One region of the Streptomyces sp. NPDC051243 genome, then DNA from elsewhere that is predicted to be linked to it. Evidence: riboswitches for the same ligand, from Rfam matches in the RefSeq annotation. Region 1 holds a riboswitch; each other region holds the start of a gene.
What was found. Region 1 has a riboswitch for cobalamin ahead of ACIBAG_RS18305 (cobalamin biosynthesis protein). Riboswitches for the same ligand answer to the same signal wherever they lie in the genome.
Positions count from the first base shown of each region.

Region 2: another riboswitch for cobalamin. It lies ahead of ACIBAG_RS26780 (energy-coupling factor ABC transporter permease); the one in region 1 lies ahead of ACIBAG_RS18305 (cobalamin biosynthesis protein).
Region 3: another riboswitch for cobalamin. It lies ahead of ACIBAG_RS35260 (prenyltransferase/squalene oxidase repeat-containing protein); the one in region 1 lies ahead of ACIBAG_RS18305 (cobalamin biosynthesis protein).

Region 1 is NZ_JBITES010000006.1:451,295-455,396, reverse strand. It holds gene ACIBAG_RS18315 (trypsin-like peptidase domain-containing protein) at 1-1,091, opposite strand, end outside; gene ACIBAG_RS18310 (CU044_2847 family protein) at 1,078-1,434, opposite strand; cobalamin riboswitch at 1,634-1,776, shown strand; gene ACIBAG_RS18305 (cobalamin biosynthesis protein) at 1,877-2,818, shown strand; gene ACIBAG_RS18300 (cobyric acid synthase) at 2,815-4,102, shown strand, end outside.
Region 2 is NZ_JBITES010000010.1:371,736-375,837, forward strand. It holds gene ACIBAG_RS26765 (ATP-binding cassette domain-containing protein) at 1-371, opposite strand, end outside; gene cbiQ (cobalt ECF transporter T component CbiQ) at 368-1,117, opposite strand; gene ACIBAG_RS26775 (energy-coupling factor ABC transporter substrate-binding protein) at 1,124-1,492, opposite strand; gene ACIBAG_RS26780 (energy-coupling factor ABC transporter permease) at 1,489-2,190, opposite strand; cobalamin riboswitch at 2,220-2,406, opposite strand; gene ACIBAG_RS26785 (ABC transporter substrate-binding protein) at 2,635-4,102, shown strand, end outside.
Region 3 is NZ_JBITES010000016.1:229,135-233,236, forward strand. It holds gene ACIBAG_RS35245 (MBL fold metallo-hydrolase) at 1-486, shown strand, start outside; gene ACIBAG_RS35250 (nuclear transport factor 2 family protein) at 508-951, shown strand; gene ACIBAG_RS35255 (phosphotransferase) at 941-1,594, opposite strand; cobalamin riboswitch at 1,650-1,772, shown strand; gene ACIBAG_RS35260 (prenyltransferase/squalene oxidase repeat-containing protein) at 1,886-3,121, shown strand; gene ACIBAG_RS35265 (SCO2322 family protein) at 3,118-3,798, shown strand; gene ACIBAG_RS35270 (energy-coupling factor transporter transmembrane component T) at 3,809-4,102, shown strand, end outside.

The DNA.
Region 1 (4,102 bases):
AGGACATCCAGCAGGGCGCGGGCGTCGGCGGGGCGTGCCCCGACGGTCTCCTCGAACTGGTCGAGAAGGATCACATGGCCCCGGGGACCGGCCTCGTCCAGGAGACGGGCACCGAGCAGTACGGCCGTCTCCCTGCCCCGGGTGGTGGCCGTGGCGGCGTCCAGTCGCCCCGCCAGCCGCTGTGTGCTCGGGAACTGTCCGGCGAGCGCCTCTGCCAGTGTCCGTACCGGATCCGTCTCCGGTTGCCCCACGAAGTCCGTCACGGTCAGGCCCGCCGCCCGCAGCAACGGCAGTACGCCGGCCCGCACCAGTGACGACTTACCCACCCCGGACGCCCCGGCGACCGGGACGAAGGCGTGGGCGCGGACCGCCTCCGCGATGCGCGCGCTGTCGTCGCGTCGGGCGAAGAAGAGGGCCGCGTCCTGTTCGCGGAACGGTTCCAGGCCTCGGAACGGGCTGGGGCGCAGGTCCGGTTCCAGGCCGAGCAGCAGAGCGGTCGGGATGAGGTACGCGGTGCGCGCGCCGGAGCCGACATCCGCGGCCACGGTCATGCCGACCACGCCGCCCTGCTCGGTGTCCCACACGGGCGCCCCGCTGAAGCCCTGGCCGATCGCCGGGCCGTGCGGCGTCTCCTGGGCCTCCATGGACGTCCAGCCCTTGCCGACCGGCGCGCGGAGCCGGCCGCACACCCAGACCCCGTGGTCGTCGGTGCGCAGCGGGAAGCCCAGCACTCGGAACGGGTGGTCCCACACGGCCGTACCGCCCGCGAAGCGCACCGGGGCGGTGCCCGGGACGGGCTCGGCCAGGGACAGCAGGGCGATGTCGCCGCTGCCGTCCTCGGTGACCGCACGCCAGTGCGTGACCGTCGCCCGGACCTGGGCGGAGGACGGCGTCAGGAGAGGGAAGTCGATGGTCACGGGAGCGGCGGGCGGGGCCGGTTCGGCCGCGTCCAGGCCGAGCGCGTCCGCCACCACGTGGGCGCAGGTGCACAGCGTTCGCTCGGCGATCAGAAAGCCGCAGCCGGTGACCCGGCCGTCCTCGCCCCAGAACCGTGCGATGCCCCGCGGAAGTTCGTCGTCAGCGCTCGCCATCACGCTGCCCCGGCACGCCCGAGCCGACGGGATTCGCCCACTCCATGCTCACGGTGAAGTGGGCCTCCGTGGAACCCCGTGCCACCACGACCCCCGCCTCGGCGCTGAGCGTGATGCCGAACTCCACGGTCACCGATTCCGGCGGTCGCGGCAGCTCCCGGGCATGGTCCACGACCGCGCCGAGGGCGGGACGCACCCGGGCGAGCGCCTGTTGGAGGGTCTCGGCCGCTCCCGCCACGACACCGCCGCGGGAAACCCGCTGCACCCCGGCCGGCCCGTCCCCGGCCACCTCCAGCAGCACGACCTGCCCGTCGTCCAGCAGCATCTCGCCCACGTACGCCACGACCCCGGCCCTCCCCCTCGGCTGCGTGTCATCTCGATCCCGTATTGCAGGACTTCACGAACAGGGCCGCAAGGCACTGCCCCGGAGTCAGCTCATGTGGGTGAGCGCACGGTGACGAAGGGGGGTGTGAAGGGGCACGCCCGCTCGGCGGTGTGGGGTTGTGCACACTCCCCCACCGCAGGTCAAAGGCAAGTTGACGCCCCTTCCAACCCCGTGGTGGACTGCCGGAGCCATGTACGACGGCAGGAGAGGAAGCCGGTGTGAGTCCGGCGCGGTCCCGCCACTGTCACCGGGGTAGATAGCCCCGGGAGCCAGGAACTCTCGCCGTCGGTCTCGTCGAACCAGGGCGTGGACACCCTGAGTGAGGACATAACGCGATGCTCGCCTGCCGATCGACATGCAGTGTCAGACCCTCGTCTGAACCGACGGTCGGCTGACCCCGATGCGTGCCGATCGCGTCTTCGCGTACGGCGCCGCCGCCGGACTTCTCGGTGATCTGCTGCTCGGCGATCCGCGTCGCGGGCATCCGGTCGCCGCGTTCGGGCGGGCCGCCGGGGCCGTGGAGAAGGTGTTGTGGCGGGAGCACCGGGGGTGGGGCGCGCTGCACACCGCCGTGTGTGCGGGGGGCGCCGTGGCGCTCGGTGCCGTGGCGCAGCGGGTCGTACGTCCGTCCCGTGCCGCCTCCGTCGCGCTGACCGCCGCCGCCACCTGGGCCGTTGTCGGCGGGACCTCGCTCGCGCGGGAGGCCCGGAGTATCGGGCGGGCCCTGGAGGCGGGGGACGTGGCGGCGGCCCGTGAGCGGCTGCCGCATCTGTGCGGGCGGGATCCGCAGGCGCTGGATGCCGACGGGATCGCGCGGGCCGTGGTCGAGTCCGTCGCCGAGAACACCTCCGACGCGGTGGTGGGCGCCCTCGTGTGGGGGGCCGTCGCCGGTGTGCCGGGGCTGGTCGGGTTCCGGGCCGTGAACACGCTGGACGCCATGGTGGGGCACAAGTCGCCCCGGTATAGGCGGTACGGGTGGGCTTCGGCTCGCCTCGACGACGTGGCCGGCTGGCCGGGGGCGCGGCTGACCGCCGTGCTCGCCGTCGTCGCCGGAGGTGATCCGCGGGGTGCCGTGCGCGCCTGGCGTGCCGACGCCGACCGGCATCCGAGCCCCAACGCCGGGCCCGTGGAGGCCTCGTTCGCGGGGGCGCTCGGGGTTCGGCTCGGCGGGACCCTGTCGTACGGCGGGCGGGTCGAGCACCGGCCCGTGCTCAACGGGGCGGGGCGGACCGTCGCCGTCCACGACATCGAGCGGGCAGTACGGCTGTCCAGGCGCGTCGGGTGGCTCGCGCTCGGCGCCTGTGTCGCCGCGCGCCGGATCGTGAAGGGGCGTACGTCATGACGGGCGGAGGGCTTCTCGTCGCCGGCACCACCTCCGACGCCGGCAAGAGCGTCGTCACCGCCGGGATCTGCCGGTGGCTGGTGCGGCAGGGGGTGAAAGTCGCGCCCTTCAAGGCGCAGAACATGTCCCTCAACTCGTTCGTGACCCGCGAGGGCGCGGAGATCGGACGGGCTCAGGCCATGCAGGCGCAGGCCTGCCGGGTGGAGCCGACCGCGCTGATGAATCCCGTGCTGCTCAAGCCGGGTGGTGAGCAGAGCAGTCAGGTCGTGCTGCTCGGGAAGCCGGTCGGGGAGCTCAGTGCGCGCGGCTATCACGGGGGGCGGCAGCAGAAGTTGCTCGGGACCGTGCTCGACTGTCTCGCCGAACTCCGGGACACCTACGACGCGGTGATCTGTGAGGGGGCGGGGAGCCCGGCTGAGATCAACCTCAGGCGGACCGACATCGTGAACATGGGCATAGCACGCAATGCCGGGCTGCCCGTGCTCGTGGTCGGGGACATCGACCGCGGCGGCGTGTTCGCCTCCTTCTTCGGGACCGTCGCGCTGCTTTCGCCGGAGGACCAGAGGCTTGTCGCCGGGTTCCTCGTGAACAAGTTCCGCGGGGACGTGTCCCTCCTGGAACCCGGCCTCGACATGCTCCGCGGGCTCACCGGACGCCGCACCTACGGCGTCCTGCCCTTCCGGCACGGCCTCGGCATCGACGAGGAGGACGGGATGGGGGTCCCCCCGCTCGGGCGAAGCCGAGAGTGGGGGAGGGTCTCCCTGCGGGGGACGGTGCGGGAGTCGAACGTCGCCCCGCCCGTCGGGGAGGACGTGCTGCGCGTCGCCGTGTGCGCGATTCCGCTGATGTCCAACTTCACCGACGTGGACGCCCTCGCCGCCGAACCCGGTGTCGTGGTGCGGTTCGTGGACCGGCCGGAGGAGCTGGCCGACGCGGACCTGGTCGTGATCCCCGGTACCCGGGGAACCGTCCGCGCCCTGGAGTGGCTGCGGGAGCGGGGACTCGCGGAGGCGATTCGGCGCAGGGTCGCCGAAGGACGGCCCGTCCTCGGGATCTGCGGTGGTTTCCAGATCCTCGGCGAGCACATCGAGGACGAGGTGGAGAGCCGGCGCGGGCATGTCGACGGGCTCGGGGTCCTGCCCGTGCGGGTGCGGTTCGCCCGCGAGAAGACCCTCACGCGACCGGTGGGCCGGGCTCTCGGGGAGCCCGTCGAGGGATACGAGATCCATCACGGGGTCGCCGAAATATCAGGTGGCCAACCCTTCTTGGACGGCTGCCGGGTCG
Region 2 (4,102 bases), on a different contig from region 1:
ACCCGCGCCCGCACCTCGGCGTCGGGCAGACCGAGGTTCAGCGGGCCGAAGGAGACGTCCTGCGCGACGGATGCCGCGAAGAGCTGGTCGTCCGGATCCTGCACCACCAGCTGGACGGTCGTCCGCAGCCGGGTCAGCCCCTTGCGGTCGTAGGTGACCGGCTCACCCTCGACCGTCAACCGGCCGTCGTGCGGCCTGAGTCCGCCGCTGAGCAGCCGCATCAGCGTGGTCTTGCCGGTGCCGTTGCGGCCGAGCAGCGCCAGCGCGCGCCCCTCGTGCACATCGAAGTCGAGGTCGCGGAGGACGAGCGGGCCGTCCTCGTAGGCGTAGGACGCGCCCCGCAGGGCGACCAGGGCGGTGGGCTCGCTCATGGCAGGGCCTTCTCCAGTACGAGGGTGAGGGCGGCCAGCGCTGCGAGGAGCGCGCAACTCGCGGCCGTGAAGCGGACGGAGACCCGGGCCTCGGGCACCAGGACGCGCAGGGTGCCGTCGTAGCCGCGCCCGGCGAGCCCGGCCTGCAGCCGGGTGGCCCGGTCGAAGGCCCGCACGAACGCGGTGGCGCCCAGCCCGGCCAGCGAACGCCACTCCGCGGCCCGGCTGGTGTGCCCGAGCCGGGCGGCCTGGGCCTCCCGGATGCGGCGGACGGAGTCCAGCAGCAGGAAGCTCATGCGGTACGTCACCAGGGCGACGTCCACGACGGGCGCGGGCACGCCGGCCTTCACCAGGCGGGGCAGCAGGTCGGACATCGGGGTGGTGAAGGCGAACAGCAGCACCCCGAGGGAGGCGGCCGAGGTGCGCAGCAGCAGTTCCCCGGCCCGCAGCCCACCGTCGTCGGCGAGGGACACGAAGCCCTCGGGCCCGCCGACCTGGACGAGCAGGGTGAGCGCTCCGGTCACGCAGAAGCCCAGGGGCACACGGTAGGCACGCCACAGCCGCCGCGCGGGCACCCCCGCCGGGCCCAGCAGCACGGCGAGGGCGGTGACCAGGACCAGTGCGGCGCCCGGCCAGGGCGGCAGCGAGATCGCGAGCACGGTGAGGCCGAGCCCGAGCACCGCCTTGTCCACGGGATGGCGGCGGCGCCAGCGACTGCTGTGCGCCGCCGCGTCGATCGGCAGCACGCGCGGTCAGTCCTGTTCGGGGTGGGTCTTCCCGGCCGTGCCGCTGGGCACGCTCTCCCGCTCCCGCTCCAGCGCCCGCTGCTCACCCTGCCGCCGGCCGCGGTGCAGGCCGAAGTAGTAGGCGAGGACACCGGCGCCGAGGGCGGCCTGGAGGGAGAACAGGGCCGACTCGATCTCACCGGACGGCGGTTCGTACAGCGGGGTGAACCACGGTTCGTAGTCCGGCTCGAGCTCGGTGATGGCCGTCTCTGCCTCGCCGTCGGCGCCTGTGAACGGCTCCTTCTTGTGGTCGCCGAGGCCGAGCGCGAGCGGCAGCACGGCGAGCGCGGCCACCACGAGCAGCAGCAGGAGGTTGATCTTCGTGTTCTTCTTCATCGGGCCACCGCCTCGGTCTCGGTCCCGGACCGCTTCTTGGTCAGGAGCACGCCCAGCCGGGTCAGTTCACCCTTGCTGGACTGCACCAGCAGCCGCATCACGAGCACGGTGAGCAGCCCTTCGCTCACCGCGAGCGGGAGCTGGGTGACGGCGAAGATGGACCCGAACTTGCCGAGCGCGCCCAGGAATCCGCTGCTCGGGTCGGGGAAGGCGAGCGCCAGCTGGACGCTGGTGACGCAGTACGTGGACAGGTCGGCGACGAACGCCCCGAAGAACACGGCGACCATCAGCGGCACGTCGTACCGCCGCAGCAGTCTGTAGACCGCGTACCCGGCCCAGGGTCCGACGATCGCCATCGAGAAGACGTTGGCGCCGAGCGTGGTCAGGCCGCCGTGGGCGAGCAGCAGCGCCTGGAAGAGCAGGGTGATGGTGCCCAGGACCGCCATGATCGGCGGCCGGAACAGGATGGCGCCGAGGCCGGTGCCGGTGGGGTGCGAGCAACTGCCGGTGACGGAGGGCAGCTTCAGCGCGGACAGGACGAACGTGAAGGCTCCGGAGGCGCCGAGAAGCAGTGTGCTCTCGGGGTGCTCCCTGACCTCACGGGTGAGTGAACGGACTCCGTGGACGACGAACGGCGCGGACGCGACGCCCCAGGCGACGGCGTGCGCCGGAGGCAGGAAACCCTCGGCTATGTGCATGGCTCAGCAGACCCTCTCCAGCACCTCGTGGATGGTTGACGCGCCTTGGCCGGTCTCCTGGCTGACGGGTACCACCGCCCGTGCTCCGCCTTCCCGGGTCACAAGTACCCAGTGGCTGCCCGTCAAGGGCTGGAGCCGGACTTCCCGATTCACAGTGGCGAGGGCCGCACCGGCATCACACCGGATTTCCCGTTCACCAAGGCGTGGTGACAGTAGTGCCCGCACAGGGTGGCTGACAAGCGCGCCTCGGGGGCGTGAAAGTGGCGTTCGCGCGCCGTGCGCGCATCTCGTCGGCCGCCCTGGAGAGCCATGCGCGCGTCTCGTTGGTTGAGATTTCATATACTCTGTTAGATCAAGTAAGGCTTGCCTTATATGCTGATGCGGCCCCTTCGCTCCGGCGTGCAGGGGATTCAGAGCGTTTCCTCCCGCACGACAGGACCCCCCATGCGCACGACCTCCCGCGGCCTTCTCGCGGTGCTTGCCCTCAGCCCTCTTCTGGCCGGCTGTTTCGTGGCCGGCGAGGGAGGCCCGGGCACCAGTGCCGGAGGTGGATCGACACAACGGCTGAGGGTGGCGCTCGCCGTTCCGCCCGTGCAGGCCCTGTCGCCGTACAGCAACGACGCCACCGTGCTGAGCAAGCTGTCCGTCGCCGAAGGCCTCACCGCCCTGGACAAGAACGGCGCCGCAGCTCCCGCGCTGGCGAAGTCCTGGAAGCGGACCAACCCCACCACCTGGACCTTCGAACTGCGCAAGGCCACCTTCCAGGACGGCACGCAGGTCACCGCCGAGTCCGTCGTCAACGCGCTCGACCACGCGGACGCCGCAACGCCCAAGCCCCGCGTCCTCAGTGACGTCACCCTCACCGCGAAGGCCGAGGACACCGACACCGTCACCATCAGCACCAAGGCCGCCGACCCGGTGCTCCCGCTGCGGCTGGCCAGCCCCGCGCTGGCCGTCCTCTCCGCCAAGGCGTACGGCAAGGACGGCGCGGTCAGCCCGGTCGGCACCGGAACCGGCCCTTTCAAGGTCACGAAGCTCACCGGCAAGTCCAAGGCCGCACTGGACCGTTACGACGGCTACTGGGGCGGCAAGGCCAAGGCGCCCGGCATCGACGTCACCTGGATAGCCGACGGCACCGCCCGCGCCAACGCCCTGCGCTCCGGCGACGTCGACATCGCCGAGTGGATCCCCACGGCCCAGGCCAAGCTGCTGGACGACAAGACCCGTCACGAAGTGCCGTCCGTACGGACCGACAGCCTCGTCCTCAACACCGGCAGCGGCCTGTTCACCGATCCGTCGCTGCGCGCGGCAGCGCGTGAGGCCGTGGACGGTTCCGCGCTCGTCGACTCGGTCTTCGGCGGGTACGCCGACCCCGCGCAGGGCCTGTTCGGACCCGCCGTGTCCTGGGCGGCCGACAAGCGCGTCGACGTCACCGGCCGCGCCAAGCCCGCGACACCCGCACAGGTCAAGGAGGGGACGAAGGGCAAGACCCTGCGCCTGGCCACCTACACCAACCGCGCCGAACTCCCCGAGGCCGCCACCGTGCTGCAGCAGCAGCTGGAGAAGGCCGGGTTCACCGTCGAGCAGGACGTGCGCGAGTACACGCAGATGGAGGCCGACCTCCTCGCCGGCAAGTACGACGCGCTCGTCTTCTCCAGGGTGACGCTCCTCGACACCGGCGACGCCGTCGCCTACCTGGCTAGCGACTTCACGAGTGACGGTGTGTACAACATCGCCCGTCTGAAGGACGCCAGGGTGGACCAGGCCGTCAAGTCCGCCGCCGAGGAAGGCGACACGACGAAGCGACAGCAGAAGATCATGGCCGCCGAGGCGCAGATCCTGCGCACCGACGCCGTCGTGCCGCTAGTCCACGAGAAGGTCGTCCAGGGCATCGCCAGAGATGTCGAGGGTG
Region 3 (4,102 bases), on a different contig from region 1:
CACGTCTGCCTGCACCTGGAGGAGGAGCACCCCGCCCAACTGCCCGGCCACGGCCGCCTCTTCTCCGGCGACCACCTGCTCCCCGAGATCACCCCGCACATCGGCCTCTACGAAGACCCCGACGACACCACCGTCACCGACCCCCTCGGCGACTACCTCGCCTCCCTCGAACGCGTCGGCCGGCTCACCCCCGCCGAGATCCTCCCGGCCCACCAGCACACGTTCACCGACGCGCCCGGCCGGGTCCGGGAGTTGCTGGCCCACCACGAGGAACGCCTCACCGGACTCCTGGCGTTGCTGTCCGAGCCCCTCACGCCCTGGCAGCTCGCCGAGCACATGGAGTGGAACCGGCCGTGGGAGCAGATCCCGTACGGGTCACGGAACATCGCGATCGCGGAGGCGGAGGCGCATCTGCGGCGGCTGGTGAAGCTGGGTAGGGCGGAGGCGGTGGCGGGGAGTGAGCCGGTGAGGTACGTGGCCGTCTGATGCGCGTTTTTCTGGGTGACCATGGAGCATCTTCTCGCCGAACGCGCCTGCGAGCGCATCGTCATCGACTTCGTCCACCGCCTCGATCTGGGCGAACCGGCCTCCGTCGCCGAGCTGTTCACCGAGGACGGCACCTGGGAGTGGCCGGCGGGCGAGCGGCTCGTACAGGGGCGGGATGCGCTGCGCGTGTACTTCGGATCCCGCCCCGCCGACCGTCTCTCGCGCCGCGTGATGTCCAACATCCTCGTCACGGTGACGTCCCCCGACACCGCGACGGCGACCTCGTACTTCACGACGTACCGCGTCGACGGCCACCGGGGCGACCTGATCCCGCCGGGTCCTCCGGTCCAGGTGGGAGACTACGAGGACACGTTCCGCAGGTCGCCGGACGGCGTGTGGCTGCTGTCCGCCCGGGTGCTCCATCTGGCCTTCGGCGGGCCGACCCCGCGTCCGCCTAGGCCATGAACGACCGGACCAACTCCTCCGCCTCGCCGAGCACTTCGACCTCCCGCGCAGTCATCGTCGGGTTGGCGGCGCGTCGGCGCCGGGCCTCCGTCAGGCCGTCCTCGGTGAGGTCGGAAGGGTCGGCGAGGAGGGTGGTGAGCATGGTGCGGACGGGTGCGGCGAACTGTTCGTCGGCCATGGCCACCTGCGCGAGGATCACCGCGGACATGCCCCAGTCCAGGCCGGGATCGCCCTCCTCCGCGTTGGCCCAGTCGATGACGTAGGGGCCGTCGGGAGTGAGCATCACGTTCTCCGGGTGGAGGTCCAGGTGGACCACGCGTCCGGGGAGGGCGTGCAGTTGTCGCAGGAGGCGGGCCAGGATGTCCCCGCTCTCGCGCGCGTCGATCCGTCCCGCGACGAAGGCCTCCAGCATCGTCGGCCCGTACAGCCGTTCCATGACCAGCTCGGACCGCGTGGAGTCGGCGAGCCGGACCCTCGGCACCGGGTAGCCGTGCGCGCGCAGCCGCTCCATCAGGGCGGCCTCAGCGAGTCCGTCGGCGTAGCCCTCCCGGTCTCGGCGCAGCACCCAGGCCTCGTCGATCTCGTACACGTCGGACGCGCGCCCCGAACCGAGCAGCCGTCCGACCCTCCCCGTGATCCCCATGCGCCCGAACCTACCGCCTGGCACAGCCTCCCCTCAGCCGCTTCCCTACGGGCCGGTAGAGTGACGGCGTCGTCATCACACCCGTACAGGGGGAAGCCGGTGCAAATCCGGCGCTGACCCGCAACCGTGAGCCACCCCATGGCAAGCCGGATCACCCGGTACGGATTCGTGACCGGCTCACGTGCACCGGCAACCGGCCGGAGCACGGCACCGTCGAGGTATACGGAGCCGAGCCGCCGGGGGTCTCCCCTGCGCTGCCCGGTTCCCCTGAGGGAAGGGCATCCGCCGATCATGTACGTCCGCCGCAGCGCCGCGGCCCTGGCCGCCGTCACCGTGATCGGCACGGCCACCGCCGCGCCCGCAGTCGCCGCCGACTCCTCCCCGTCCGCCTCGCCGTCCGTCACGCTCCCCGCCGGGCTGTACGGCACCGCAGACCCGACGTACGACGGTGTCTGGCGCCAGTCCCTCGCGCTGCTCGCCCAGGACACGGTGGGCGTGAAGCCGGCCGCGAAGGCCGTGGACTGGCTCACCGGGCAGCAGTGCGCCGACGGGGCATTCGCTCCGTTCCGCGCCGACGCCTCGAAGGCCTGCGACGCGAAGACGCCGGTCGACACCAACAGCACGGCCGCCGCCGTCCAGGCCCTCGCCGCGCTCGGCGGGCACGACGCCGCGACCGGCAAGGCGGTGGCGTGGCTGAAGTCCGTCCAGAACAAGGACGGCGGCTGGGGCTACACGGCGGGTGGGGCGAGCGACACCAACTCGACGTCCGTCGTGGTCGGCGCGCTGGCCGCCGCGGGCGAGGAGCCACAGAAGGTCGAGAAGGGCGGCCGGTCCGCGTACGACGCCCTGATCCTGCTCGGCCTGCCCTGCAAGGGCGACGGCGCGGGCGCCTTCGCCTTCCAGCCGGACAAGAAGGGCGACCTGGCGGCCAACGCGGACGCGACGGCGGCGGGAGTCCTCGGCGCGCTCGGCAAGGGCCTCGTGGTGAAGCCCGGCAAGCAGTCGGACGCACAGTCGGACGCGGGCTGCGCCGACGCCGGTTACCCGACCCCGCAGCAGGCCGCGGCCAACGGTGCGGCCTACCTGGCGAAGGCGGTCGCGAAGGAGGGCTACCTGAAGTCGGCCCTGCCCGGAGCCGAGGACCAGCCCGACTACGGCAACACGGCCGACGCGGTCGTCGCGATCGCCGCGCAGGGCGGCGCGGCGGCGGCGCACAAGCCCCTGCGCTGGCTGGAGCAGAACTCCTCGAAGTGGGCCGAGCAGAGCGGTCCCGCCGCCTACGCCCAGCTGATCTTCGCCGCCCACGCGACCGGCACCGACCCGCGTGCCTTCGGCGGCACGGACCTGGTCGAGAAGCTCAACGCCCAGGGCCCGGCGCCGCAGACGGCGAAGCCCGCGTCGAAGGCGACCGAGCAGCAGGACGACGACAACGGCGTCAGCGTGTGGTGGATCGTCGGCGTCGGACTGGTCGCGGGCATCGGCGTCGGCTTCCTGCTGAGCGGGCGCAACAAGGCCCGGCAGCAGTGATCCGCCGCGCCGCCACCGCGCTCCTGGCCGCGCTGGTCCTCCTGACCGTCGCGGCCCCGTCCCACGCGGCCGGCTACCGCTACTGGTCCTTCTGGGACCGCGACGGCGACACCTGGACCTACGCCACCCAGGGCCCCTCCACCGCCCGCCCCGCCGACGGCGACGTCCAGGGCTTCCGCTTCGCGGTGAGCGAGGACTCCAAGGACGCGGCCCGGCCGAGGGGTGCCGCCGTGTTCGCGGTGATCTGCGCGAGGACGCCCGCGCAGGACGGCAGGAAACGGGTCGCCCTGGTCATCGACTTCGGTACGGCGGCGGACGCCCCGTCGGGCGAGACACCACCGGCCCGCCGCACGGCATGCGCCCGCGTACCCGAGGACGCCACCACGGCAGAGGCCCTGGCCGCGGTGGCCAAGCCCCTGCGCTACGACACGAACGCCCTGCTGTGCGCGATCACCGGGTACCCGGAGACGGGGTGCGGGGAGCAGGTGGCGGGGGCGCCGGAGCCGACGGCGACGGAACAGAAGGCCGGCGAGAAGAAGGACGACGAGAAGAAGGACGACGAGAAGAAGGACGATTCGAACGAAGGCCCATCACTGGGCTTGGTGACCGGGATCGCCGTGGTGGCAGTACTGGGAGCGGCGGCGCTGTGGCAGGCACGCCGTCGGCGACATGCGTAGCGTCGTTGACATGCGTGGCTGCGGGCAGTCGTGGCGCTTGGGCGGCACCCGTCCCAAAGAGAGCGGACTACACCCCGGGGCCTGGTGGCTCTGGGCCCTGGCCCTCGGAACCGCCGCGACCCGCACCACCAACCCCCTCCTCCTCACCCTCCTCATAGCGACCTCCGCCTACGTCGTGGCGACCTGCCGCCCCAACGCCCCCTGGGCCCGCTCCTACACCGCCTTCGTCAAACTCGCCCTGGCCGTCCTCCTCATCCGCCTCGCCTTCGCCGTGGCCTTCGGCTCCCCCCTCCCCGGCACCCAC